Regions from separate parts of the Clostridium sp. 19966 genome, predicted to be linked through region 2. Evidence: a T-box and tRNA genes for the amino acid it is inferred to sense, from the RefSeq annotation. Region 2 holds a T-box; the other holds one or more tRNA genes.
What was found. The T-box of region 2 lies ahead of tyrS (tyrosine--tRNA ligase). A T-box ahead of a tRNA ligase gene usually reads a tRNA of that ligase, here a tRNA-Tyr.
Positions count from the first base shown of each region.

Region 1: it has a tRNA-Tyr gene. The T-box ahead of tyrS (tyrosine--tRNA ligase) is inferred to sense a tRNA for this amino acid. The anticodon was not compared.

Region 1 covers NZ_JACTOJ010000002.1:177,309-192,640, reverse strand. The annotation lists gene atpG (ATP synthase F1 subunit gamma) at 1-26, shown strand, start outside; gene atpD (F0F1 ATP synthase subunit beta) at 57-1,457, shown strand; gene IAI10_RS02780 (F0F1 ATP synthase subunit epsilon) at 1,472-1,867, shown strand; gene IAI10_RS02775 (hypothetical protein) at 2,091-2,759, shown strand; gene murA (UDP-N-acetylglucosamine 1-carboxyvinyltransferase) at 2,825-4,078, shown strand; gene spoIID (stage II sporulation protein D) at 4,233-5,291, shown strand; gene IAI10_RS02760 (M23 family metallopeptidase) at 5,418-6,149, shown strand; gene spoIIID (sporulation transcriptional regulator SpoIIID) at 6,368-6,622, shown strand; gene IAI10_RS02750 (rod shape-determining protein) at 6,707-7,720, shown strand; gene yyaC (spore protease YyaC) at 7,762-8,301, opposite strand; gene IAI10_RS02740 (hypothetical protein) at 8,406-9,077, shown strand; tRNA gene IAI10_RS02735 (tRNA-Thr) at 9,300-9,371, shown strand; tRNA gene IAI10_RS02730 (tRNA-Tyr) at 9,379-9,463, shown strand; SAM riboswitch class I at 9,567-9,667, shown strand; gene metK (methionine adenosyltransferase) at 9,732-10,907, shown strand; gene IAI10_RS02720 (ATP-dependent RecD-like DNA helicase) at 11,274-13,493, shown strand; gene IAI10_RS02715 (hypothetical protein) at 13,526-14,545, shown strand; gene IAI10_RS02710 (phosphoribosyltransferase family protein) at 14,518-15,195, shown strand.
Region 2 covers NZ_JACTOJ010000006.1:196,617-211,948, reverse strand. The annotation lists gene IAI10_RS08600 (branched-chain amino acid ABC transporter permease) at 1-186, shown strand, start outside; gene IAI10_RS08595 (branched-chain amino acid ABC transporter permease) at 196-1,143, shown strand; gene IAI10_RS08590 (ABC transporter ATP-binding protein) at 1,130-1,903, shown strand; gene IAI10_RS08585 (ABC transporter ATP-binding protein) at 1,896-2,600, shown strand; gene IAI10_RS08580 (PAS domain-containing sensor histidine kinase) at 2,802-4,652, shown strand; T-box leader at 4,724-4,995, shown strand; gene tyrS (tyrosine--tRNA ligase) at 5,037-6,278, shown strand; partial or broken gene recQ (DNA helicase RecQ) at 6,313-8,076, shown strand; gene IAI10_RS08565 (amidohydrolase) at 8,210-9,364, shown strand; gene IAI10_RS08560 (TerC/Alx family metal homeostasis membrane protein) at 9,695-10,537, shown strand; gene IAI10_RS08555 (WG repeat-containing protein) at 10,644-11,651, shown strand; gene IAI10_RS08550 (hypothetical protein) at 11,715-12,086, shown strand; gene IAI10_RS08545 (DNA topoisomerase IV subunit B) at 12,286-14,241, shown strand; gene IAI10_RS08540 (DNA topoisomerase IV subunit A) at 14,256-15,332, shown strand, end outside.

The sequences.
Region 1 (15,332 bases), on a different contig from region 2:
TTGCAGGTTCTGAAGTTCAGAGATAAGACTAAAGTGTGTAGAAAAGGAGGAGCATTATGTCCGGTAGTATAGGTAAAATAGTACAAATCATAGGGCCGGTTATAGATATAAGATTTGAAGCTGGTCAGCTTCCTAACATCCTAAATGCTCTTGAAATTAAATCCAATAATGGTGAAACAGTTATAGCTGAAGTTGAACAGCACGTAGGAGATGACATAGTAAGAGCTATAGCGCTAGAATCCACTGAGGGTTTAAAAAGAGGAATGGATGCAGAAGATACTGGAAATCCTATATTGGTACCTGTAGGTGAAGGAGTACTTGGAAGATTATTTAATGTATTGGGAAAACCTATAGATAAAGGTGAGGCTGTTGTTACAGAACAGAAGTATCCAATACATAGGCCAGCACCAAGCTTTGAAGAGCAGTCAGTTCAACCAGAAATGTTTGAAACTGGAATAAAGGTTATAGATCTTATTGCACCATATCAAAAAGGTGGTAAGATAGGTCTATTTGGTGGAGCTGGAGTTGGAAAGACAGTTCTAATACAGGAGCTTATCAACAATATAGCTAAGCAGCACGGAGGTATATCCGTTTTCACTGGAGTTGGTGAAAGAACAAGAGAAGGTAACGACTTATATTATGAAATGAAGGAATCAGGCGTTATTGATAAGACCGCTCTAGTATTCGGTCAGATGAATGAACCACCAGGAGCTAGAATGAGAGTTGCTCTTACAGGTCTTACAATGGCAGAGTATTTCAGAGATAAAGGACAGGACGTTCTTCTATTTATAGATAATATATTTAGATTTACACAGGCTGGTTCAGAAGTTTCAGCGCTTCTTGGAAGAATACCAAGTGCCGTTGGATATCAGCCTACTCTTGCAACTGAGATGGGTGCTTTACAGGAAAGAATTACATCTACAAAGCATGGTTCCATAACTTCCGTTCAGGCAGTTTATGTTCCAGCCGATGACCTTACAGACCCAGCACCAGCAACTACATTCGCTCACTTGGATGCAACTACAGTTTTAAGTAGAGCAATAGTTGAACTTGGAATATATCCTGCAGTTGATCCGCTTGAATCTTCTTCTAGAATACTTGATCCAAGATTAGTTGGTGAAGAGCATTATGAAGTAGCAACTAAAGTAAAACACGTTCTTGAAAGGCAGAAGGAACTTCAAGATATCATCAGTATATTAGGTATGGATGAATTATCAGAAGAAGATAAACTTACTGTTACAAGAGCTAGAAAAATTCAAAGATTCCTATCACAGCCATTTACAGTTGGTGAACAGTTTACTGGATTAAAAGGTAAGTATGTTCCTGTAAAAGAAACTGTAAAAGGATTCAAAGAAATATTAGAAGGTAAATGTGATGATATTCCTGAATCAGCTTTCTTATTTGCTGGTACTATAGAAGATGTTAGAGAAAAAGCAAAATCAATGATGGCTGAATAAAGGAGTGAGAGTATATGGGAGAAGCAATTAAGCTAACTATCCTCACTCCAGAAAAGCAGTTTTTCAAAGGAGAGGTAACAAGTGTTAAAACTGAAGGCATAGACGGAGGATTTGAAGTGTTATCAAATCATATGTCTATGGTATCAATTTTAGGACCTGGAGTTACAGAGTTTACAGACAAAGATAATAAAGAATATAAAGCATTTACTTCTGATGGTGTATTAAAGGTTCATAATAATGAAATAAGCATCTTATGTGAATCTTGCGAATGGCCAGAAGAAATAGATGTAAATAGAGCTGAGGCTGCATTGAATAGAGCTAAAAAACGTCTTGAAAGTAAAGATAATATAGATGTGTTGAGAGCCGAGCTTGCGCTTCAGAAGTCTGTAGCTAGATTAAAATTAAAATAACAAAAAGCGCCCATCGTGGTGCTTTTTTGCTATATAAAATTATAATTTTAATAGCCCTGCGCCAAATAAGTGTGAAGATATATACTTATTTAGCACAGGGCTATATTGCATTTCACACTTTTTCACATTCTTAATATATTAATAATATAAAAATATATTTTCATAAGGTATAAATTCCTCTTACTGTGACAATAATTTAAATGTTTGATAGGGGGAATGGATTATGAAGATTCAAAAAAATATTTTAATATTTCTACTTAGTATTATTTTTATCTATATTAATCATCAATCAGTATATGCACTAAACAATAACAATGTAGATTTAGAAATATTACAGGAGATGGGAGGAAGTGTACAAGAATATGGAATAAGAGTGGTTGTAACTAAATGTGAAAAAAATCAAGATGAAGTAATAGAAAAATTTGAAAGAACATTAGGAATGAAAAAAGAAATTAAATCTAATGACGGCATAATAAATATTAATTTTCAATTTACCAATGGATATATAGAATTTACAAAAGAAAATCAGGGCACAGTAATAATGGATATTACTGAAAGAAAATCTTATAATGATATGACAAAATTAAAGTCTACTCTTGAATGCGAATTTAAGAAATTTGATTTTAAAATATATTATTATATAAAAGCTGAAATTGATAATAATGATATTAATAAATATAAGGATGAAGCTGAAAATATTATTAAAAAATATGCATTAGAAGATGTAAATGTTGAGAAACTTTCGTCGGGATATTTTTTATCAGCAAATTTAGGCAGTAACATGGGAATAAAAAGTGGAAATAAAATTATAGATTTTAACTGTGATATATTTAAGTACTCTAGCGGAACCTACCTTATAATAGGCGTTCCAATAAATTATATTAACTTTTAAAGAAAAATATAACATAAATAACAAAAATAAAGACATATAAGCAACAATTATAAATGGAGGACAATATGGAAAAATTTATAATAAAAGGTGGAGCACAGTTAAGTGGTGAAGTAAATATAAGTGCAGCCAAAAATGCTGTTCTACCTATAATAGCAGCTAGCATATTAGCTGGAGATAAATGTTCAATACTAAGCACACCCATGTTGGAAGACGTGGTTGTTATTTGTGATGTATTACGAGACTTAAATGCTTCTATAGAAGTTAGCGAAGATAGGATTGATATAGATACATCAAATGTAATAATAAAAGAGCCTAGCAGCGATCTTGTAAGAAAAATGAGGGCGTCATTCTTTATAATGGGTCCTATGTTAGCTAGATTTGGAAGATTTAAAACAGCATTACCTGGAGGCTGTAATATAGGAACAAGACCAATTGACTTACATCTTAAGGGGTTATCAGCTTTAGGGGTAAACTTTGATTTAGGGCATGGATATGTGGAAGCTACTTGTAATAAACTAGTTGGAAATAAAATATATTTAGACTTTCCATCTGTTGGAGCAACAGAAAATATCATGATGGCAGCTTGCATAGCAGAAGGAGAAACTACTATTGAGAATGCTGCAGCAGAACCAGAAATAGAGGATCTAGCTCTGTTTTTGAATAAAATGGGAGCCAATATCATGGGAGCAGGGCAAGGAACTATTAAAATAACCGGCGTTAAAGCACTAAAAGGTACTATTCATACACCTATATATGATAGGATTGAAAGCGGAACATTTATGATAGCGGCTGCAATAACAAAGAGTAAGATAAAGATAAATGGCATTCATGAAGAACATATGAAGCCTATAATAGCTAAGTTAACCGAAAGTGGAGCTATAATGGAAATAGAAGATAACTCAATAATTGTGGATGGCAGAAATGCTATGAAGCCTATAGATATTAAAACTATGCCATATCCAGGCTTCCCAACGGACATGCAGGCACAAATGATGTCTTTATTGTGCACTGTAAGAGGAACCAGCATCATTACAGAAACTATATTTGAAAATAGGTATATGCATGCTCCTGAGCTTAAGAGAATGGGAGCTAATATAAAAATAGATGGACGGAGTGCTGTAATAGAGGGAGTTGACAGGTTAACAGGAGCTGATATTAAAGCTACGGATTTAAGGGCAGGAGCAGCACTTATCTTAGCTGGACTCGCCGCAGAAGGTAATACAACTATATCTGACATATATCATATCGATAGGGGATATGTACAGATAGAAAATAAGCTTAAAGCTTTAGGTGCAAATATTGAAAGAATAAAACAGTAAGTTAAAACTGTCTTGACTAGAAGAAAGTTCTAGGAAGAGACAGTTTTTTATTTTGTTATAAGTAAGGGGAAATTGGAATATATATTGTATATGTGATTTGAATATTTTGATAAAAGAAGATGTTTTTATGCTTATTTTACTTTTAGGAGGTCATATGAAAATAGTATTTAAATCAACTCATATCAATATCAAGTTGACTGTAACCATACTTGCTGTGATTATAATACTGATTTTACCTGTAATCATGGGGGCATTTACTAGCAAGGGACATGGACGAGCTACTGTCAAGGAAGATATTTCATTTCATTTAGAGAATAGCAGCATAAAATTGGAGAATATAAGTATTAATGATGTATCAGTAAAATTATATCTCACAAAAGAAAAAAAAGTGATAGATCTTAATTTAGATGACTATGTAAAGGGAGTAGTTGCAGGAGAGATGCCGATTAAGTTCGAAGAAGAGACTTTAAAAGCCCAAGCTGTAGCAGCTAGAACCTATGTAATAGCTCATATGAAAAAATTTGGCGGTGAAGGCTGCACCTATAATGAGGAAGCAGATGTTTCTGATTCTACAGACTATCAAGTATATAAATCCAAGTCGGATATGTTTAAAGAGTGGTCGGAAAAAGATAGAGAAGCATATTGGAGCAAAATTTCTGCTGCAGTAGATGAAACCAAAAATGAAGTTTTAACTTATGATGGACAACTTGTTACTAGCCCAATGTATTTTGCGGTAAGCAGTGGAAGAACTGAGGATGCAAAAGCGGTTTTTGGTGAAGATAAACCATATCTTAAAAGTGTTGACAGCCTTGGTGAAGAAGAGGCTCCAAAATATAAGACAGATACTACTATAAAAAATTCAGAAGTAGCCTATAAGATAAATTCCAGTTTTCCAAAAGCCAATCTTAAAGAAAGTAATATAAACAAGCAAATAAAGATATTGGAATCAAACGATACCAAATCTATATCTAAAATAATGGTTGGAAAAACAACTATTTCAGGACCGCAATTTAGATTTGCTTTAGGATTAAATTCAACAAATATATCTTTTAAATTTAATAAAGATTCAATTACATTTACGTGTATAGGGAATGGGCATGGTGTTGGCATGAGCCAATGGGGAGCAAATATAATGGCTAAAAACGGACACAATTACATAGATATTTTAACTCATTATTATAATGGAACTAAAATAGACAAAATAAAGCAATAAATAGCTTCCGTTTTGTAGAAATATAAATAAACACACAAGAATTAGTCGGAAAAAAAGTAATATTTTTGAATAAAAATATGTATTTTTTACTAATCAACGGACAGACTACAAAATGGAGGTGTTCATATGGACAAAAAATTTTTAAACAAATCGTCAAACTTTTTTAAGAGAGAGGGTTTCTACGTAATACTATTTGTTTGCATATGCGTGGTTGCCACTACAGCGGCTATAGTAGCGAAAAACAATAAGTCAAGCAAAAAGTCACCTGTAGTGCAGGAGCAGAAAAAGCAAAGTGTAGCATCTACTACTCCAAGCACTGTAAAGAATAATATTCCTAATGCTTTGGAAGTGAAAGATAACAAAACTAATTCAGCAGTATCAGTTCCAAAGAATGGAACATCATCTCAGTCGGTATCAAATGCTGTAGATACGACATTTACAAAACCAGTAGATGGAGCGCTTGCAAGGGGTTACTCCACTGATCTTCAGTATTGTCAGACTATAGGCTCATACAAAACTAATCATGGAATAGAAATTTCAGCAAAATTGAATAGTGAAGTTCATGCAGTACTGGATGGTAAGGTAGAAGCAATAGATAATGATAAGACTGAATTAGGAGAATATATAATAGTAGACCATCAAAATGGCCTAAAAACTATATATAGCAACTTGAGAGAAGATGTAAAAGTAAAAGTAGGAGACACTGTTAAGAAAAATCAAATAATAGGATATGTGGGAAAAACTAGAACTAGTTACTCACAAGAAAAGTTTGGCGATCATCTACATTTTGAAGTAATGAAGGGAACGGAATATGTAGATCCAGCTAAATATATTGTTTATTCGAAAGCAGCAAACTAAAATAAATTTTTTATTATAGGAAATTGCATAATAAAAATTATTATTTTAATATAAAAAAATTATGCAATTTCCTAATTTAACATTTTTGTAAAAATATAAATTGAAGAAAGGTGGTGAAAAATCTGCTGCTAGTATGGAAATATTATTAAATAATATCTTAAAAAAGCACACAATTTTCATAGATATATTTAATAATGTTTTTAGCGGCAGATGGCGGATTGAAAGACTACATTGAAGAAAGAGTTCTTGAAGTCGCTAATTATATAATAGATTCCAAAGCTACCATTAGAAAAACGGCAAAAGTTTTTGGAGTTAGCAAGAGCACAATACACAAGGATATGACAGAAAGACTGCCCAAAATAAATCCTATTGTAGCAAAACAGGCTAAGAGTATACTTGACTTGAATAAGGCAGAAAGACATATAAGAGGCGGAAAAGCGACAAAGATGAAATATAAAGCTATTGAAGGATAACCATATTACTAGTATAATTAAGGGTAGATTTGTAATATTTTAAATATTTACTTACAAAGATGAAGAAGTCAGGAGTGAGTTGTAATGTGGTTTTTCGGGATGGGAGCAGACATGGGAATCGATTTAGGAACAGCTACAGTTCTCGTGTATGTGAAAGGTAAAGGAGTAGTGCTTAAGGAACCTTCAGTAGTAGCTATAGATAAGATGAATAACAGAGTATTAGCAGTTGGACAAGAAGCTAGACAGATGATAGGCAGAACTCCAGGAAATATAGTAGCAATAAGGCCCCTCAGGGACGGAGTAATTTCAGATTATGATGTCACTGAGAAAATGCTTAAATATTTTATTTCTAAAGCTTGTGGGAAAAGAAGAATTTCTGCACCAAGGGTAATGGTATGCGTTCCTTGTGAAGCTACAGAAGTTGAAAAAAGAGCAGTTAAGGATGCTGCAGTGAATGCAGGAGCTAAAAAAGTTTTTCTTATCGAAGAACCTTTGGCTGCAGCAATAGGCGCAGGATTAGATATAACTAAAGCAAGCGGCAATATGATAATTGATATAGGCGGAGGAACTACAGATATAGCTGTAATATCATTAGACGGAATGGTAGTGAGAGCATCTATAAAAGTTGCCGGAGATAAATTTGATGAAGCTATAATGAAATATGTGAGAAAAAAGCATAAGCTTATGATAGGAGAAAGAACTGCAGAAGAATTAAAAATTAATATTGGAACTGCATATAAAAGAGATGTAGACAACACAATGGAAATAAGAGGTAGAGATCTTATTTCTGGATTACCTAAAAATATTGTAGTTACATCTGAAGAAATGAGGGAAGCGTTAAGTGAAACTGTTTCTGGAATAGTTGATTGTGCATATTCAGTTTTAGAACAAACCCCACCTGAATTAGCTGCTGACATAATGGAAAAAGGTATTGTTATGACTGGAGGAGGAGCACTTCTTCATGGACTTTCAGAAGTGATATCTCAAGCCACAAAGGTTCCCGTATACGTAGCAGAGAATTCAGAATCTTGCGTAGCAGCAGGAACTGGAAAGTCTCTTGAGTATCTCGATATTTTAGATAGCAGCGTATATAAGTAAAAGTAAATCATATAATTATGTAAAGGACTAGAGAATAAGCTCTAATCCTTTTTATTTTCTTTAGAATATAAAAAATATGCATGTAAAAAGCTGTGAGAAATAACCTTAGCCATTTCTATTATTAAGTTTAATCTAATAGTTCTATTTGTGAATAATTCATTATTTTCGGAAGAATCTACAATGCCAATCAGCGAAGTATCTCCTACATCTGGTAATGATTTACCAACTCCTTTTCCTGGATGAATTGGATAATCTCTAAATTGAATTTCACCAATACTATTACTGTCACCTAAGCAAGCATCTATACCTATTATTTTAGCTTTGGGGTGATTATTTTTTATATCCACTAATTTTTTTTCTAAGTTCAACGCATGTATTGGTTCAGATATAGTTCCGTATACAGGCAAAGGAAAAAACTTATTTTTAAGTAATGTACCCACTAAAGGACCTAAACAATCACCTATACATCTATCGGTTCCTATGCATATTATTATAGTATTTTCATTTAGATAGTTTTTTACAGTGTTTGCTAATTCGTAGTATGCCAAAGCATTAGTAAACTTTACTTTAACCTTATCCAAACAATCACACCCCCCAATAATATATATGAGGATAGTCATATAAATATTAGAAATGTGAGAATAAAAAATTAAAAAGATGAAAGAATTAAAATGAGGTGAAAGCTGTGAAAAATAAATTTTTATCACTAACAGTTATAATTTGCACAATTATATCTGTTAGCATAATGAATTATAGTGATGCTATAATAAGCAAAATTGAGAATGTTAAAAAAATATCAGAGCAACAATCTAGGCTCCACATTGCTGCTGCAGAAAAAACTAAGGAAGTAAAAGAAGATAAGAAAGTAGAAAATAATGCTAAGAATGAGGAGAATAAGCAGCCTGTAAATGAAGTAAAAGAAACTAAACCCCAGGCGCAAACAGCTCCAGCAAGTTCTAGCAAAATTCCGAAAGTTGAAGAAAACACTGATGGAAATTACAATGTTCAGAAAGAAGAGGATGCGAAGCAGGATACAATTCAAGAAAAAAATACTGATCAAGAACAATATCCAGATTCCTCAGCGGTGTTTAAAGTGGATGCATATAAAATAAAAGGAGAATTGAGCTTTTTAGATAAGGCTAAAATATTAGAAATTGCAAGTAAAATACCGCCATCTGACTATTATAAGCTTAAAGACTATTTAACAAATGATGATCCTGTTGAAGGAATAATAAATACATTCAGTCTGCTAAGGTTAAGGCTAGGTAGTAAAGATTACGAAACCATAAAAAAAATAGCCAGTAAATATCTAGATGTGGACTGCGTAGAAAAATACATAAAAAACAGCGATAATTAATCATTAATTTACGTGTTCTTATAAGATTATTTTGCTGTTCTTGAAAAACATTTACTTAAAATATAAATATGTAATGTGCATTAATTGCTAGAAATACTTAGAAAAATGGAGAAAAATAAGTTTAATTCTGTATAAAGCACCATTATGCCATTTGAAATAGAAGCTGGTTCTATGTATACTATTCCTTGTCAGTAACGCGGCAAGCGCGTCAGGCAAGTAAATGCTGGCATGGCTCAACGGTAGAGCAGCTGACTTGTAATCAGCAGGTTGTAGGTTCGATTCCTATTGCCAGCTTAAATATGGAGGAGTTCCCGAGTGGCCAAAGGGGGCAGACTGTAAATCTGTTGCAAGTTGCTTCAGTGGTTCGAATCCACTCTCCTCCACCAAAGACACTCAATAAGCGTGTCTTTTTTTTATGTAATCAAGCTTTAATGTGTATTGACAATAATAATATTGAAATGTTATAGTAATATTATATTAATAAAATTACTCTTATCAAGAGAGGTGGAGGGACTGGGCCCTATGAAACCCGGCAACCGGTGATAGTACACAATGGTGCCAATTCCTGCAGTATTTCTGCAAGATAAGAGAGATGGTTTATAAACCTCTTCTTATCGAAGAGGTTTTATTTTGTTTTTTGAAAGGAGAAAAAAATTGAAAAGATTATTTACATCAGAGTCAGTTACAGAAGGGCATCCAGATAAAATTTGTGATCAAATTTCAGATGCTGTGTTAGATACCATATTGGAAAATGATCCAAATGCGAGAGTTGCCTGTGAAACAGCAGTTACTACCGGAATGGTTTTAGTTATGGGAGAAATCTCAACTAATTGCTATATAGATATACCTAAAATAGTTAGAAAAACTGTTGAAGATATAGGGTATGTAAGAGCTAAATACGGTTTTGATTCTAATACTTGTGCAGTGCTGACTTCAATAGATGAACAGTCTGCAGATATAGCTATGGGTGTAGACGAAGCCTTAGAATCTAAAAAAGGTGAAATGGATAAAATTGAGGCAATAGGTGCAGGAGACCAGGGTATGATGTTTGGATATGCAACAAACGAAACTCCTGAATTTATGCCAATGCCAATAGCTATGGCTCATAAGCTTTCTAGAAGGCTTGCAGAGGTTAGAAAAAATGGAACACTTTCTTATTTAAGACCAGATGGCAAGACACAGGTAACTGTTGAATATGAAGATAATACTCCAGTAAGAATAGATACTATCGTTGTATCAACACAGCATGGTCCTGAAATTGAAAGAGAGCAAATAGAAAAAGATATTATAGAAAATGTAATAAAGCCAGTAATACCTGCAAATTTATTGGATTCAAATACTAGATACTTTATCAATCCTACAGGAAGATTTGTAATAGGAGGACCACAGGGAGACTCCGGATTAACAGGAAGAAAAATTATTGTTGATACCTACGGCGGATATGGAAGACATGGCGGCGGAGCATTTTCAGGAAAAGATCCAACAAAGGTAGACCGTTCTGCTGCATATGCTGCAAGATGGGTTGCTAAGAACCTTGTGGCTGCTGGAGTTGCGGATAAGCTTGAGATTGAATTAGCTTACGCTATAGGAGTTGCAAAGCCTGTTTCTATCGAAGTTGATACTTTTGGAACAGGAAAAATATCTGATGATAAAATTGTTGAAATCGTAAATAAGGTCTTTGATTTGAGACCTGCAGCTATAATAAACGAGCTTGACTTAAGAAGACCAATATATAAGCAGACCGCAGCATATGGACATTTTGGAAGAACAGATGTAGATTTGCCTTGGGAAAAAACCAATAAAGTTGAAGCAATAAAAAAATATTTATAATGGATTAGAGTAAGATCACCTTTTGGTGGTCTTATTTTTATGTTTTTTTTCCATGTAAACAAGCTTACGCAGCAAGTAAAAGAGAAGTATATGGAAAAATATACATGTTCTATTGAAAAAAAACACATTTTATTTTAAAATTTATATATTGGATATGCTTATTATGATAAATTTTAAACAAACGCTAAATTTAATAAAAATATTATACATTAATTAAAAAAGTGGTTATAATAGAGATAAAATAGAAATTGACATAGTTTTAAGTTAATAATTTGTATATTGAATAGTCTATTTTACTACTAAAAAATATATTGCCTGATTGCTGGTAAAATATTATTATACAATTTGCAAAAGTAGGAGATAAATATGACGGAAATACAAGGAACAGTTGAAGAAATAATATTTAGTAATGAAGATAATGGCTATACTGTTGCGAGTATAAAGAGTGGTCAAGATAGTTTAACTATAGTGGGAGTAATGCCTTATATAGTTGAAGGTCAAAGCTTAAGGTTAACTGGAAAGTGGGTAAATCATTCCCAGTTCGGTCAGCAGTTTAAAGTTGAAGAGTTTGAGGAACTTATTCCTTCAACTTTAGTTGGTATAGAAAGATATTTAGCTAGCGGAGCTATTTTTGGCATAGGGCCAGTTACAGCAAAAAAAATAGTGGAAAAATTCGGTGAAAAAACTTTTGATATACTGGACAATAATATAGAAAAGCTCAGAGATATAGAAGGAATAGGCGATAAGAAAATAGAAATTATTTGTGAGTCTTATAGTAAACAAAGGGAAATTAAAAATATAATGGTGTTTTTTCAGTCCTATGGAGTATCGCCTAATCAATGCATGAAGATATACAAAAGATTTGGAGCTGATTCAGTCAATGCTGTGAAAGAAAATCCATATAGATTGACGGACGAAATTTCAGGAATTGGATTTAAAACAGCAGATAAAATATCTAGAAATTTAGGTGTTGAAAGCAATTCTCCATATAGAATACAAAGCGGAATAAGATATATAATTAATCAATTTTGTGCTCTTGGCAATACTTATATGCCTATAGATAAGCTTATAGGACAAGGAAAAGAGATACTGACAGTAAGCCAGGAAGATATAGAGAAGAACTTGATAGAGACAGTACTGGATGGAAAAATTAAAATAGAGACCATAAATAGCATGGAATGTGTGTTTACATTGCCATACTACTATGCCGAACTCAGTGTTACCAAAAGAATATTAACATTAGCTTTTGGAGAGTATGATGTATTAAAAGTTAATATAGATGAAAAGATAAGTGATTTTGAAAATAAGAACAATGTTAACTTCGCAAAGTCTCAAATAGATGCAATAAAGGGCGTAGTTGATAATGGGGTCGAAATAATAACTGGTGGTCCTGGTACTGGTAAAACCACCATAATAAGGTGTATACTAAGTGTATTTGAAGATATAGGTATGAGAGTAATGATGGCAGCACCAACAGGAAGGGCTGCTAAGAGGATGACAGAAGCTACAGAAAGAGAAGCTAAAACAATACACAGACTTTTAGAGCTTGGATATAGCGAAGAGGATGATATGACTTTTATGAGAGATGAAGACAGCCCTCTTGAGTGCGATGTTCTTATCATAGATGAAGCATCGATGATAGATATACTGCTTATGAATAGTCTTTTGAAAGCCATAGGGATGGGAACTAGAGTTATAATAGTTGGAGACGCCGATCAGCTTCCTTCGGTAGGACCTGGAAATGTGCTTAGAGATTTAATAGATAGTGAGTGCATAAAAGTTGTGAGACTAAGGGAGATATTTAGGCAGGCGAAAGAAAGCATGATAATTGTAAATGCACATAAAATAAATAATGGTGAAATGCCTCTTCTTAATGAAAAAGGAAAAGATTTTTATTTTATCAATGAAAAAGATAACAAAATAATCTTGAATACTGTAGTAGAGCTTATAAGTAAAAGATTACCTAAGTTTAACGCAAACTGGAATGGAACAAGACATATACAGGTATTGTCACCCACTAGAAAAGGTATGTTAGGTGTAAACAAGCTTAATTTAGAGCTGCAGAATGTGCTTAATCCTCATGAAAAATGGAAAAAAGAAAAATTATATAGAGATATATGCTTTAGAGCAGGAGATAAAGTGATGCAAACCAAGAATAATTATACTCTAAAGTGGAAAAGAACTGCAGGAGAAGGTGAACCTGAAGGGATAGGTGTATTTAATGGAGATGTAGGGTTTATAACTGATATTGATGAAGAAAAAAATATTCTTACTGTTATTTTTGAAGAAGAAAGAAAAGTAGAATATGAACATATGAATTGGGATGAGTTAGATTTAGCTTACGCGTCTACGGTTCATAAGAGCCAAGGAAGCGAATTTCCTGTTGTTATAATGCCTTCGTTTATGGGGACGCCCATGCTGATGAACAGGAATCTCCTATATACAGGAATAACAAGAGCAAAGCAAATGGTGGTATTAGTAGGAGATATTAAGGCAGTTAGATTTATGATAAATAATAACAAGGGCTTTGATAGGTATTCTTCATTAAAATGGAGAATTCAAAATATAGTGGATAAGGATGCTTAAGGTAAACAATTTTAAGTAAGGAGAATTAAAATATGATTTCATACATTGATTCTACTCAAAAACAGAAGGAATTTTTAATAAAGTCTATTTTTCAATGGGATAGAAGCAAGGCAAGGGTACTAAATATAAAGACAGTTCCATATAACGAAAGCAATATTTTTATAGATATAATTATGGAATATATAACTTCTAGGAAAAAAGTTCTGTATGTTTGCAATGAAAAAAAAGGATTCGAGACATTGCAGAAATCATTAAGACAAAAGGAAATGAGCGATTGCTTTAGTGAGGGCGATATTGATCAAATAAATTTAGATGCGCCACTGAATATGGTTCTTACGGAACAGCTTCTAGAGGCAAGCGTTAAATATGATTTAGTTATATATGATGATGCTGTAGCTTATTCAAAATATAGCAAATTTGAAATATTAGATTTGCTTGGGAAATTCTATAAAAGTAAGATTAAGATAATATGCAGATCAATGGAAACGATATTTCAAAATGCACCGGTTATTGATATGCCCATAGGAGCAAATGGAATGCCGATACCTGAGCCTAGAATAATAACTACAAGAGTGGACTTGGAGCATGAAATTCCCAGCATGATATATGAGTATATAGATTGGTCATTGCTTAGCGGAAAAAATGTGATGATATTTGTTCCCAACGAAGATACTGCTCAAAATTTATCCGTTTATCTTGAAAATTTCAAAGATTCATTGTGCAGCAATATTCATAAATTTATAAAAGGGGTTAAGGTCAGCAGTATAAAAAAATGCATGGCCAGCGATAAGGTTATACTTGTTACAGATAGCATAGAGAGTTTAAGCCTAGCCTCTAAAGATACAGACTTTATAGTGTATTCTACTGAAGACAAGATTTATGATTATAAGATGCTTACATATATATGTTCAAAAACTTGTAATCCTGACAGCATAAAACTTGGAGAAGTAATATTTCTTTCTAAAGATGTATCCAGAGATATGGAAAACTGTAAAGAAATTATAAGAGGTTTTAATAAGTTAGCATGGGAAAAAGGTTTGCTTTATATATAAAGTATATTCTGAGCTCTATTATAGACGCGGTGTATGGTGAGGATGAGAACTGTCATATATGTGGAGAATATGCAGAAGAAAGTCCCATTTGCAGTTCCTGCAGAAAAAGCATTGCTGCTATGAATATAGAAGGAAGAATTGAGAAAGATGGTTTCAATATAGTTTATTACTCTGCAAGCTACTACGCAGATATTATTAAAGAGATGGTTATAAGGTTAAAGTACAAAAGTGATTTTGAGGTAGGTCGCGTATTAGCTGAATTAATCATAAAATTGATACAAAATCTAAATATACAAGCTGATTTAATCACCTTTGTTCCATCTTCTAAAGAAAACTATTCTTCTAGAGGCTTTAATCAAAGTGAATTTTTGTGTAAGCTTGTAGCTGATGAAGTAAATGTTACTAAAGCTTCACTGCTTATAAAAAACCTGCAGACCAAAGATCAGATAGGTCTTGATGCCAATCAGCGATGGGATAATTTAAGAGGCAGCTTTACAGTTATAAACAAAAATAAAGTAATAAACAAAAAAATTATTATTATAGATGATGTCATAACTACTGGTGCCACAGCTCATAATTGCGGAAGTGAGCTAATAAAATGCGGAGCAAAAGAAGTAATTGTATTGACTGTTGCCAAAAGTACGGTATAATATATTTGTTAAAGCTGGGTTTGTGGTTGAAAGTCGATGCCAGTCGCAGGCAAAACGATCCACGTAAGTTGAGCAAAAGTCTTAATGAGCATGGTGCGGCTTAGAAGTAAGTCCTGCCGCTTTTAGCGAGAGTATGA
Region 2 (15,332 bases):
CTAGGTGGTATAGGTATAATACCTGGCGCTATGTTTGGAGGAATAATAATGGGAATTGCTGAAACCTTCACTAAAGCATCGCCGCTTAGCAGCTATTCTGATGCTATTGCATTTGTAATACTTATCATAATATTACTTATAAAGCCTTCAGGAATCCTGGGCAAAAAAGTAAATGAGAAAGTGTAGGTGACAGAAATGAAGGAAAAATTGAAGAAAACGGCTATAGCCTTTGCAGCTTCAGTTATAGTATACATTATTTTGTCTATTATAATTGACCAAGAGATAATAAATAATTACACTGCAGGAATAATAAAGCTTATATGTATTAATATTATAATGGCTTTGAGTTTAAATTTGATTACAGGTTTTACAGGGCAGCTCGCTTTAGGGCATGCAGGATTTATGGCAATTGGAGCGTATACTGCAGCTATGTTAACCATGAAAGCTAATTTTCCTTTTCTTTTAGCACTAATCGCTGGAGGCATTTTTACAGCAGTTATAAGCTTTGTAATAGGTGTACCTACACTAAAGCTTAAAGGAGATTATTTAGCTATAACTACTTTAGGATTTTGCCAGATAATTTCTGTAATCATACAAAACATACCAGCTACTGGCGGTGCAGCTGGATTAGTAGGAATACCTCCTAAAGCTTCGCTAGCTTGGGTATATTTTTCAATGGTAGTAACAGCTATAATAATTTATAATGTAGTAAACTCTTCTCAAGGGAGAGCGATGATATCTGTTCGTGAGGATGAAATTGCAGCAGAAGCTATGGGAGTTAATACTACAAAGTATAAGATAATGGCATTTGTAATAGGGGCTTTCTTCGCAGGATTTGCTGGAGGGCTATATGCTCACTATATAATGTTCTTAGATCCAAAACAGTTTGACTTCTTAAAATCAACAGATTATGTGGTTTATGTAGTTTTAGGCGGACTAGGAAATATCCCAGGAAGCATAATTTCAGCTTCAGTGCTTACTTATCTTCCAGAAGGTTTAAGAGGTTTTGGCGATTTTAGAATGGTAGTATATCCAGTACTTCTTATTGTAATAATGTTACTTAATGCTAAAGGACTTTCTCTCAATAAGCTATTAAAAAGAAAAACTTCTGTAAAAGGAGGGAAACCAAATGGCGCTGCTTAAAGCTGATAAACTTACTATAAAATTTGGAGGGCTTACAGCCGTATCGGACTTTTCACTTTCAATAAATGAGCATGAGCTTGTTGGACTTATAGGACCTAATGGTGCTGGAAAGACAACTGTATTCAATATGCTTACAGGAGTATATGCTCCAACCAGTGGTACTATCAATTTTAATGGTGAGAAAATAGAAGGAATAAAACCTTATGAAATAACAAAGAAAAAAATAGCAAGAACTTTTCAGAATATAAGGCTTTTTAAAAAATTAACTGTACTGGAGAATGTAAAAATATCTTTTAATTATAATGTTAAATATAATATTTTTCATTCTATGCTTAGGTTACCTAAGTTTTTTAAAGAAGAGGCAGAAATAGAAGCTAAGGCAATTGAGCTTCTTAAAATATTTAGCTTAGATAGTAAAAAAAATGAGCTTGCAGATAATCTTCCTTATGGAGAACAAAGAAGATTAGAGATTGCAAGAGCGCTCGCAGCTCGGCCAAAACTTTTACTTTTAGATGAACCTGCTGCAGGGATGAACCCCCAGGAAACACAGGAATTAATGGAATTAGTAAAATGGATTAAAGAAAAGTACGAAATTTCTATACTTTTGATTGAACATGATATGAAGTTTGTAATGGGACTTTGTGAAAAAATTGTGGTTTTAGATTATGGAAAGATAATCGCAGAAGGAACTCCTGTGGAAATCAAAAACAATCCTAAGGTTATTGCAGCATATTTGGGAGGAGAGGATTCGGATGCTTAAAATTGAGGGGTTAAATGTTTTTTATGGAGCTATTCATGCACTTAAAGATATAAGCATGGAAGTAAATGAAGGAGAAATCGTTACTTTGATAGGTGCAAATGGGGCTGGAAAAACTTCTACTCTCAGAGCTATATCTGGGCTTGCTCCTATAAAGTCAGGAACTATAGAATTTGAAGGAGTTTCACTTACTAAACTACCAGCACACAAGCTAGTATCTTTAGGAATATCCCATGTACCAGAAGGAAGAAGGGTATTTTCTAAGCTTACTGTTATGGAAAATCTGGAAATGGGAGCTTATTCGAGAAAAGATAAATCGGAAATTGCAAGTGACTATGAAATGGTTTTTGAAAAATTTCCGAGATTAAAGGAAAGAATGAAGCAGCAGGCAGGAACATTAAGCGGTGGAGAACAACAAATGCTAGCTATGGCAAGGGCATTAATGTCAAGGCCTAAGATACTTCTTATGGATGAGCCTTCCATGGGATTGGCACCTCTTGTAGTTAAAGATATTTTTTCTATAATACAGGAGATCAATAAGGCAGGAACTACCGTCTTATTGGTAGAACAAAATGCTCATATGGCTCTTTCTATAGCAAATAAAGCTTATGTAATTGAGACTGGAAATATAGTTAACCAAGGCGACGCAAAAGTTTTATTAAACGATGATTCCATAAAGAAAGCTTACCTAGGAGAATAGTATTTATCTTTATATAGGGCTTTAAGTTAATTTATTAGCTTAGGGCCCTATATTTGTCTCTTAAATTTCTCCAATAAAATTATACATAAAATTAAAAAATATATAAAAAAAGGAGGAATTGTGTTTTGTTTGGAGAATATATATTGCATAGTTACCGATATAGTTTTCTGAAAATTCTGCATTAATAAGGGGGTATTTGATATGGAACAATTAAGATTTAAAAGAAAAATACTTACCATTTTGAAGTTTGGCATCCTTTTTTTATTAATATTTATAATGGCATATGTACATTTATATCAGAAAAATGTTACCTACATTATAAGATCACCCATTGAAATCAAAGCATATACATTAATGTTTTTACATTTTGCTGTATGCATCCTGTATTTATTTTGGATTTTAGAAAGCATTAGGATAAATAAGAATTCAAGGATAAGCAAGCTAAGGTTTACAGTTGAAAGCATGACTTATATTGTAATCAATTTTTTTACTATTTATTTATTTCAATTTTATAAAGAGAATTGTAAATATATATTTTTATTACTAATAGTAATATCTATAATTAAGTATGGCTTAAAAGCCGGAATAATCGATTCTTGCTTGTTTTCTTTTATATTAATAATTGAAGATATAATACATTTTCAAAGTTATGATGCAATATATGAATTTTTAGAACAAGATTTTATCACTGTTATAGTTTATATGTTTATTGCATTAGTTCTAGGGTATTATGTGAATAATGAAAATAAAAAATATAAGGAAAAAGATAAGGAAGTAAATGCTTTAAATAGCGAATTAGCTATGCAAAGCTGCAAAAGGAAAAAAATAGAGATAGCTCTTTTAAAAAATGAAGTATGCTATGATATACTTTTTGAAAACTCCATAAATGCTATTATAATCCATGAAAGCGGAAGAATAATATATGCCAATGAAAGTGCAGCAAAATTATTAGGTTATGAAAGTCATGAAGACCTAAATAAGAAATCTTTATATAACTATTATAATTCGAAAAATATTGAGCATATTAAAACGAAATATGAAAAAATACTTACTTATGGAGTATCTAAGTTTATTGAAGATGAAAAAATATGCAATACTGCTGGAGATATTATTGAGGTGAGAAATACCTCATCCTACTTTACTTACAATGGAAAACCAACTGTATTGACTTTAATTTTGAATATAACCCAGGAAAAAGAATTGGAAAATTTGAAAAAAGATAGAGAAAGAGAATTAAAACTTTACAATGACACCAAAGAATTTAATATAATGATAACTGAATTTTTTACCAATATATCTCATGAACTTAAAACTCCGGTAAATGTCATATACGCTGCAGTGCAGACTATGGAACTATATTTAAAAAATGAGAGTATAGACAAATGCAAATTTTATTTAAAAACTATGAAGCAGAATAGTCTTAGGATGATAAGACTAATAAACAACCTTATGGATATTACAAAGGTGGACTATGGATTTGTTAAGCTTAAAAAGAGTAAAGCAGACATTGTAGAATTGGTAGAAGATATAAGCAATTCAATAATTGATTATATAAAAACAAAAAATATAGAATTGGTATTTGATACAGAGGTAGAAGAAAAAATAATGTCTTTTGATTGTGATAAGATTGAAAGAATAATGTTAAATTTGCTTTCCAATGCATTTAAGTATTCTCCAGCTGGAGGGAAAATATATGTAAATATTTTGGATAATGAGGATAGCATTGAAATTAAGGTTAAAGATGAAGGAATGGGCATACCTCAGGATAAATTGAATCTTCTTTTTAAGCGATTTGGTCAAGTTGACAGGTCTCTTTCAAGAAATTCAGAAGGTACAGGTATAGGCCTTTATTTAGTAAAATCCTTTGCTGAAATGCATGGAGGAAAAGTAACAGTAAGCAGCCAAGAAGGAAAAGGGAGCGAATTTACTGTAACTTTGCCAGTAGTGTTAGAAAGTAATAGTGAGGATATAGATGAGGAGTTATATAAAACAAATGTGGAGAGAATAAATATTGAGTTTTCTGATATATATTCTCTTCAAATATATACCTAACCCTATTGACAAATAAAAGTAAAATATATATTATTAATCTAATGTATGCGCATACTAAAACTAATTAGGATACTAAAGCTTTGAAAAGAAATAGTAGAATCAGTGTAGTTTTACAGAAAGTTTCCGGGTGATGAGAGGAGCAAAATGAACTGATTTGAATACATCTTGGAGCTGAACCCCAAAAGATAACAACCAGTAGGCGGTTTCCCAGTTGCATAGGTTATAATGCAAGGTATTACTAGATGCTTAAATTATTATGCTATCTACGATACTTTATGAGATTATTATTGAGAGATAATGATAAAAAAAGGTGGTAACACGTGGATATACCTTCGTCCTTTCTATGGGGCGAAGGTTTTTTTATTTTATTGTGAGGTGAATTAAATGAAAAATTTATTTGAAACATTGAGAGATAGAGGATATATTTATCAGTCAACTGATGAAGAGAATATAAAAAACACATTGAATGGGGAACCTGTAACATTTTATTTGGGTATAGATCCTACAGCAGATAGTCTTCACATTGGACATTTTTTTGCACTTATGATGTTTAGATATCTTCAAGATGCAGGGCATAGAGGAATACTCGTAGTAGGCGGTGCTACTGCTTTAATAGGAGATCCCACAGGAAAAAGCGATATGAGAAAGATGCTTTCAAAGGAGCAGGTACAGCATAATGTGGAGGAAGTTAAGGATATAGCAAAAAAATTTATAAAGACTGAAGGGGAAAATGCAGCTATAATATTAAGCAATGAAGAATGGATGAAAGGCTATGACTTCATAGATTTTATGAGAGATATAGGAGTACATTTTAATGTGAATAAAATGTTATCCTCAGAAGTATATGACAGCAGGCTTAAAGAAGGAGGATTAACCTTTTTAGAAATGGGATACATGCTTATGCAGTCCTATGACTTTGCAGTTCTAAATAAAAAATATGGATGTACTCTTCAGATTGGCGGTAGTGACCAGTGGGGAAATATAGTAAGCGGAGTAAATTTGATAAGAAAATTAAATTTAATTAATGAAAATGTTGGCAATAATGTATATGGAATAACTTGCCCGCTGCTCACCACAAAAGAAGGAAAGAAAATGGGTAAAACGGAGAATGGAGCACTTTGGGTAGTTAGAGAAAAAACCTCTGTGTTTGATTTTTACCAATACTTTTACAATGTAAATGATGAGGACGTTGAAACTCTTTTAAGGTTATTTACAAGACTTTCGTTAGAAGATATAAAAAATCAGTGTAACAGTGATATAATTAATGCTAAGAAAACCATGGCTTATGAAATAACAAAAATAGTTCATGGTGAAGAGGAAGCTAAAAATGCAAAAGAAGCATCAGAAGCATTATTTAGCAAAAATTCTGTTACAGAGGATGTTCCCACAGCAGAAATTAGTAAAAATGCTTTGGAGGCTGGAATAGCTATAGTGGATTTAATGACTTCTATTAAATTTACAGCTTCAAAGTCTGAAGCTAGAAGACTTATTGATCAAGGCGGAATAAGTGTAAACAATGAAAAAGTAAATGATAGCTCCATGGTGATTGATGAAAAGTTTTTTGAAAAGGGTTATGTGCTTTTGAAAAAAGGGAAAAAGAGCTATATAAAAGTAGTAGTAAAATAAGCATTATAAATATAAGGCGAAGAGGTGTACATTTTTGTTAGACAGAGCTTTAGAGATATTAAAGGAATATTATGGATATAAGGAGTTTCGAGATGCACAAAAGGGTGTGATAGAAAGCGTTTTGGAAGGCAAGGATACTTTAGCGATAATGCCTACTGGAGGGGGAAAATCCATATGCTATCAGGTACCTGCTCTCTTATTTGAGGGAATAACTATAGTTATTTCCCCTCTCATATCCTTGATGAAGGACCAAGTAGACAGCATAAAAGATTTAGGTATTGAAGCTGCTTACATAAATAGTACTTTATCCTCTGAGGAGATTCGGGTTAATATTGAAAATTTAAAGCAGGGGAATATAAAACTCTTATATCTTGCACCAGAGAGACTTGAATCTCTAGAGTTCTGTAATATGCTGCAAAGTTTAAAAATAGCTCAAGTGGCAGTGGATGAAGCTCATTGCATATCACAGTGGGGACATGATTTTAGAACAAGTTACAGATATATAAGCAAATTTATAAATCAACTTACTGAAAAGCCTATAGTATCAGCTTTTACAGCCACAGCTACAGAGGAAGTCAGGGAAGACATTATAAATCTCATGGGACTTAAAAATCCCAACATATATGTTTCAGGTTTTGATAGAAAAAATCTTAAACTTACAGTGCTAAAGGGCGCAGATAGATTAAATTATATTTTAAGCTATATAAAAGAAAATATAGATCAGTCAGGTATCATATATGTAGCTACAAGAAAAGAAGCAGATAATTTGTATGAAAAATTATCAGATAAAAACATATCTGTAGCAAGATATCACGCAGGACTTTCTGATGAAGAAAGAAGAAAGAATCAGGAAAATTTTGTATATGATAGAACTAATATAATGATAGCTACTAATGCTTTTGGAATGGGTATAGATAAATCTAATGTAAGGTTTGTTATTCATTACAACATGCCTAAAAATATAGAAAGCTACTATCAGGAAATAGGCAGAGCTGGCAGAGATGGAGAAAATAGCGAATGTATCTTGCTATTCGCACCTCAGGATGTAATGACACAGAAGTACTTAATAGAAGTAGGTACACAGAATCAAGAAAGAAAAATTAATGAATATAAGAAGCTTCAAAATATGCTGGATTTTGTACATCATAATGGCTGCCTAAGAAAATTTATTTTAAACTATTTTGGTGAGAATGTTGCTTATGAGGAATGCAATAATTGCAGTAATTGCCTCATCGAAGGAGAGCTGATAGATAAAACTGTAGATGCTCAGAAGGTTCTATCCTGCGTATACAGAATGAAAAGGGACTTTGGTATAACTACCATAGTTGATGTGCTTCGAGGTTCTTCCCAGAAAAAAATACTTCAATACAAATTTAATGAATTATCCACCTATGGTATTATGAAGGATTATTCAAAAGACAAATTGTCTAATTTTATTAATACTCTCATTTCTCATGGATATATCTCTTTAAAAGATGGAGAGTTTCCCACAGTGATTTTAAATAATAATTCTGTTAAGATACTAAAAGGAGAAGAAAAGGTGGTTTTTAAAGAGGCTGTTAAAGCTAAGAAAATTACTCAGAACAATGATCTTTTTGAGCGCCTAAGAGCCTTAAGAAAAGAAATTTCATCAAAGGAAGGCGTGCCTCCTTATTTTATATTTCAAGATAATACTCTAAAAGAAATGAGTAATGAATATCCTTCCAATACTGAGGAATTGCTTGGCATATCAGGAGTGGGAAAAGTAAAATGCGAAAAATACGGAGAGGCATTTTTACAAGTTATAAAAGAATACCTGGCTGAAGGTAAAGAATAGCCAGCTTTACTAAAACATCGCTACCGCACTAAAGGAATGTTTTAAATCAGTGTAAAAATCAACACTGATTTAAAGCAGAACCAAATAATAAATAAAATTAAGGAAGTGAATTAGAGTGCTAATTAAAAATGGAAAAATATTTACTATGGCTGGAGAAAATTATGATAATGGACAAGTACTTATAAGAGATGGAAAAATAATAGAAGTAGGAGAAAAAATTAATGCACCGGAAAAGGAGGAAGTTATTGATGTTCACGGAGCTTGGGTGCTTCCTGGGATAATAGATGCTCACTGCCATTTAGGCATGGAAGAGGAAGGAATGGGTTTTGAAGGCGATGATGTAAATGAAAGAGTTGACCCTATTACTCCTCACTTGAGAGCTATAGATGCTATAAATCCTATGGATGAAGCTTTCTATAGCGCAGTAAAGGGTGGGATAACCTGTGTCATGACAGGACCCGGAAGTGCTAATGTTATAGGAGGACAATTCGCGGTAATAAAAACTCATGGAATAGCTATAGATGATATGGTGGTTTTGGCACCTGCAGCTATAAAAATAGCTTTTGGTGAAAATCCTAAAAGAGTATATGGAAATAAAGGTAAAACGCCCTGTACTCGTATGGGAACAGCTGGCTTGCTTAGACAAACTTTAACGGAAGCGGTAAATTATAAAAATAAAAAAGAAAAAGCAGAGGCTAAGGGCGAGTATTTTGAAACAAATATAAAAATGGAAGCATTAATTCCAGTGTTAGAGAGAAAAATACCGCTTAAAGCACATGCGCATAGAGCTGATGATATATTGACCGCTCTTAGGATAGCTAAAGAATTCAACTTGAAGATTACTCTTGATCACTGTACAGAAGGACATCTTATCGCAGATCATATAAAAAGAGCAGGGGTTCCTGCCATAATTGGACCAACAATGACCTTTAAAACTAAAGTAGAGGTTAAAAATAAGACCTTTAAAACCGTTAAAGAATTGCAGGATAAAGGAATAAAGGTAGCTATTATGACGGATCATCCAGTAATTCAGCAGCATTATCTTCCTATTTGTGCAGGGCTTGCGGTAAAGGAAGGCTTGGATATTGAAGATGGCTTGAAAGCCATCACAATAAATGCTGCTGAAATAGCAGGAGTAAGCGATAGAGTTGGAAGCTTGGAACCTGGAAAAGATGCGGATTTGGCTATATTCACAGGAAATCCTATGGAGACACTAACTAAAACTCTATATACAATAATTGACGGCAAGATAGTTTATAGTTATAAATAGGTAAGAAGTAATAAGTAAGATTTTCACTTAAACTTTTGATTTTTCATTCTTACTTATTATTTGTAAATTATGTGTTGACTATAAACATGTAACATGGTAATATACACAATAAAGGGGAGTAGCTTACAAGCTATAAAGCCAACAACCGGCGAGTGCCTGGCTTTATACTCCAGAGAGAAAGCAAGACCTTTAACCTAGTTCATTTTAAGAGCTAAGTTAAAGGTCTTGCTTTTATTTTTGGCTCTGTTTCAAAAAAATGTAAAAATCAACACTGATTTAAAACAGAGCCTTATCTTTAAAAGAATATTTATTTTGAAAGGAGTTTTTACATTGACAACAAAAAAAGCTTTAAAATGGGTAGGATTTTGGATATTGTTAGCATTGATCTTTAATGCGGGTATATATCTGTTTTTAGGTCCTCAAAAAGCAACAGAATTTTTAGGAGGGTATATAATTGAGCAAAGTCTTAGTATAGACAACCTGTTTTTGTTTATAATAGTTTTCTCTAGCTTTGGAATTCCATCGAAATATCAGAGAAGAATATTAAATTATGGTATATTTGGAGCTATAATTCTTAGACTTATATTCGTATTGCTTGGGGTTACCATTGTTAATATGTTTCATTGGATATTATATATTTTTGGCATAATCCTTATAATAAGCGGAATAAAGATGATGGTGAAGAAAGAGGAAGTCAGTCATTTTGAAGACAGCAAAATTATTAAGCTTTTGGGTAAAATAATTCCTATAACCAAGGAGTTTCATGGTGAGAAATTTTTTATACGAAAAGATAAAGTCCTTTATGCTACACCGCTTTTCGCCATATTAATACTTATAGAATTTACAGATATATTATTTGCTATAGATTCCATACCTGCAATTTTTTCTATAACTACAGATGCATTTATTGTTTATACTTCTAACATATTTGCCATAATGGGGTTAAGAAGTATGTATTTTGTGTTAGGAAGCTTACAGGAAAAATTTAAATATGTTAAATATGGAGTGGCTTTAATACTTACCTTTACTGGAGTAAAGCTAGCATTGTTGTTTTTCCATGTTGAGATTCCAATACTTATTTCATTAATAGTCATATTTGCTATATTAATAGGAAGTATACTTGCATCTTTAGCCATAAGTAACTATGAAAGAGAAGAAAAGAAGGTAGTGTAACGAAAAAAAATAAGTTTAAAAAGGTTCTTGTTAAAAATTGCATAAATAAATTTTCATATGTTATAATAATCCATGAAAAAACTTCTTAAGGAGAATAAGAAAAGATATGGGAAATTTACTTTATCCAATTAAAATCAAAGGAAAATACGGGTATATAGATGAAGAAGGAAATATAAGAGTAGAATGCAAATATGATTTTACAGATGACTTTTATGAAGGCTATTCTATAGTTGCAGTGGGAGATAAATACGGAATTATAGACTTGGAAGGAAATGAAGTTATAGCTATTGAATATGATGACATTTATAATTTCAGTGATGGAATCGCAATTTTTGAAGCTGAAGGTAAGAGAGGTTATGTAGAAAAAAATGGAAAGATTATTGCAGAAGCTAAATATGATGATGCAATAGGTTTTTCAGAAGGTTTAGCAGCTGTTAAAAAAGGATATAATTGGGGATACATAGATAAAAGCGGTAATGAAGTGATAGAACCTCAATTTTTAGATGCTGCGGATTTTAATGAAGGTATTGCACTAGTTCAATATGGAGGCAAAATCGGATATATTGATAAGCAAGGAAAATTCATAATAGAACCTAAATATTCTTATGCAAATAATTTTTCAGAAGGGTTAGCATCCGTTTTAAATAATAAATATGGATATATAGATCTTAAGGGAAGTATGATTATTAAACCAGCTTATGATTCAGCAGGATTATTTAATGAAGGGCTTGCAGCAGTAGAGATAAATGAGAAATATGGTTTTATTGATAAAAATGGAGAATTAGTTATAGCTTTAAAATATGATTGGGTAGATGACTTCAATGGCGGATTGGCAACTGTAGCTGTAGGAGATAAATATGGTTTTATTGACAAAGAAGGTAAAGAAGTTATAAAGGTAGTTTATGATAACGTAGGTAACTTAAGCAATGGACTTATAGCAGTCCAAATAGAAGATAAATTTGGTTTTATGAATGAAAAAGGTGAAATAGTGATAAAACCTGCCTTTGAAGAAGCTTTTGATTTTCAGGGGGATTTAGCAAAAGTATATTTTGAAAAAAGAGAAAGATATATAAACAAAAAGGGTGAGTTTATAAATCCAAAATCAAATTCCTGACTTATGCAATTTCCAAGATAAAAAGCATATAATGAACTATAATAATGAATTTGGAAGGATATTATGTTAGATATAATAGTACAATATATTCTAATTCTTGTTATGGTTTTATGTGTTGGATATTTAATATACTTTTTAAAAGAAAAAGGCATAATACGTCACAATGATTATTATGGCATAACATACACTATACTGGCGCAGCTTGAGAATCATGAAGCCTCCCAGGAGTATGTGAAAAAAGTATTGAATGCGGTGGGTAAAGCTGTAGAGTTTGTGGAAATTAACTATAAAGATTATCCTAATGAGGAAAAAGAAGAGAGAGCTTTGGTTTTATCTAAGGAATTGATACGAGAGCTTGAGCTGGATAGTCAGATAGGAGAAAAGCCTATTCGTTATATAATCAGGCTTGCTTGTGGCTTGAGAGGAAAATATTAAATAGTCTGAAATCGATAAATTGTAAGCAATGTAGAAAAGTTATTCTAAGGAATAACTTTTCCTATTTTTGTAACTTTCTTTCGTGAGTATTGACATTATTCTATTTATCTGTAATTATAGATTTTATGATGAGTATGTGACAATAAGCGCATGCTTATGTTTTGGCGGAATTATTATAGATGTTGCTATGGAGGAAAAGATGATTAACGAGAACATTGAAAATAAAAGTTATGATGTTACCGACCTAACTTCTCTAGAGAAGCTTGAACCGGTAAGAATAAGACCAGGAATGTACATAGGCTCCACAGGAACTAAAGGACTGCATCATTGCATATGGGAAATACTTGATAATGCAATAGATGAAATTTCTAATGGCTTTGGTGATAGAGCTTATGTAATATTAAACAAAGATAAAAGCGTAACTGTTAAAGATAATGGAAGAGGAATTCCAACAGGGATACATCCTGTTAAGAAGAAATCTGGAGTAGAGATGGTGTACACTGAACTTCATACTGGAGGAAAATTCGATAATAAGAATTATAAAACTTCAGGAGGACTTCATGGAGTTGGAGCTTCAGTAGTTAATGCACTATCTAAGTGGCTTGAAGTAGAGGTATGTCAGAACGGAAAAATTTACAGGCAGAGATTTGAATATGCATTTGACAAATCAATGAAAAAAATTATGCCAGGTACTCCTGTAACAAAGCTTGAGGTTATAGGTAACAGCGACGAAACTGGTACAAAGGTAACCTTCATGCCTGATAAAGATATTTTTACATCTACAGAATTTAAGTCTGATACAATAGATGAAAGATTGCAGGAACTTGCCTTTCAAAATAAGGGAATAACCCTTGTTTTTATAGATGATAGAGGAGAAGAAACTATTCAGAAGGAGTATCATTCTCAGAGGGGCTTATTAGATTTTATAGATTATTTAAATGAAAGTAAGACTCCTCTTCATGAAGTACCTATCTTATTTGATGGAGAAAAAAATATCAATGGAATAGATATGTACGGAGAAGTGTGCATTCAGTTCACAGATTCCACTACTGAATATATAGCAAGTTATGTAAATAATATTCCTACTACTGAAGCAGGAACTCATGAAGCTGGCTTTAAAACGGGTATGACCAGAACTTTTAAGGAATGGGCAAAAAAACTCAATATACTAAAAGATAAGGATAAAGAATTTGAAGGTGACGATTTAAGAGAGGGAATGACAGCTATAGTTAGAATAAAGCTTTCAAATCCTATGTTCGAAGGGCAGACTAAGACCAAGCTTGGTAATAATGAAGCTTATACCATGATGAATGAACTTTGCTATATTAAGTTCTCAGAGTGGATAGAAGATAATAAAGAAGTTGCTACTACTATAATATCTAATGCTGTTGACGCAGCTGCCAGAAGAGAAAAGATTAAAAAAATTAATGATGCGGAAAGAAAAAAAATAGGTAAGGGAACGGCTCCCTTAGCTGGAAAAATAGCAGTATGCACCTTTAAGGAAGCTGAGGTAAATGAATTTATAATCGTAGAGGGAGATTCAGCTGGAGGAAGTGCTAAACAAGCTAGGGACAGACGTTTCCAAACTATAATGCCCTCAAAAGGTAAAATAATGAACACGGAAAAACAGAAGCTTGAAAATGTGCTTTCCAGCGAGGAACTTAAAATTTTTAATACTGCTGTAGGAACTGGTGTGCTGGATAATTATAATGAAAAAGATTTAAAATATCATAAAATTATAATATTAAGCGATGCGGATGTGGACGGATACCATATAAGAACCCTGTGGATGACTTATGTTTATAGATATATGAGACCTCTAATAGCAAATGGTCATTTATTTATAGCTCTTCCTCCTTTGTACAAAGTATATAAGCAAGGGAAAAAAGGAGAAATAATAAAATACGCTTATAGCGATGAAGATTTAGAAGCAGCTAAAAAAGAAGTTGGGAAAGGAGCACTTATCCAAAGATATAAAGGACTTGGAGAGATGAACCCTGATCAGCTTTGGGAAACCACTCTAAATCCGGAATGCAGAACTCTTCAGCAGGTTACTATAGAAGATGCTTCAAAGGCAGAAAAGATGGTTTCTCTGCTTATGGGAGATGTGGTGGAACCTAGAAAAAATTATATGTATAAGTACGCTGAGTTTTAAATTGGAGGTAAATTGTGGCGAAGAAGATAGAAAAGATACCTAAGGATAATAATATTATAAGAATACCTATAGAAGAAGCTATGCCTGAAAACTATCTGCCCTATGCGGTAGAAGTTGCTAAGGAAAGAGCACTTCCAGATGTTAGGGACGGTCTGAAGCCTGTTCATAGAAGAATAATATATGGAGCATATATGCTTAGAGCTTTTCCAGACAGACCTTACTATAAATCAGCTAGAATAGTGGGAGATATACTTGGTAAATATCATCCTCATGGAGATGCCTCTGTTTATGATTCCATGGTAATACTTGCACAAAATTTCACCACTAGGAATCCCCTTATAGACGGACATGGAAACTGGGGGTCCATAGATGGTGACAGCGCTGCAGCAATGCGTTATACGGAAGCAAGACTCACACCTATTGCCTTGGAAATGATAAGGGATATAGATAAAGATGTAGTAAATATGGTGCCAAATTATTCTGAAACAGAAGATGAGCCAAGTGTGCTTCCAAGCCGCTATCCTAATATATTGGTAAATGGAGCTTTTGGTATAGCAGTAGGATTGGCTACTAATATACCACCCCATAATTTAAGAGAAGTAATAGAAGCTTTGCTTCATTATATAGATAACAAGGACATGACTACTAAGGAGCTTATGAACTATGTTAAAGGACCGGATCTTCCTACAGGAGGAATACTCATTGGAAGAAAATCCATGCTTAATGCTTATGAGAGCGGAGAAGGTAAAGTAACTTTAAGAGCAAAAACTTCTATTGAAAAGCTGGAAACAGGAAGATTAGGTATAGTTATCACTGAGTTTCCTTATAGAAAAAATAAAGCCAAACTATTGCAGAGCATATCTGAGATGACTGGAGATAAAAAGCATTCAAAAGCTCTAGAAGGTATAATGGACATAAGAGATGAGTCTGATAGAAATGGTATAAGGGCTGTAATCGAATTTAAGAAAAGTATAGATTATGATGCAGCAGATAAGGTGCTTAAATATCTTTACAAGAAGACGGATCTGCAAAGCAATATCAATTTCAATATGGTGGCTTTAGCGGATGGAAAGCCTCAGACCATGGGGCTT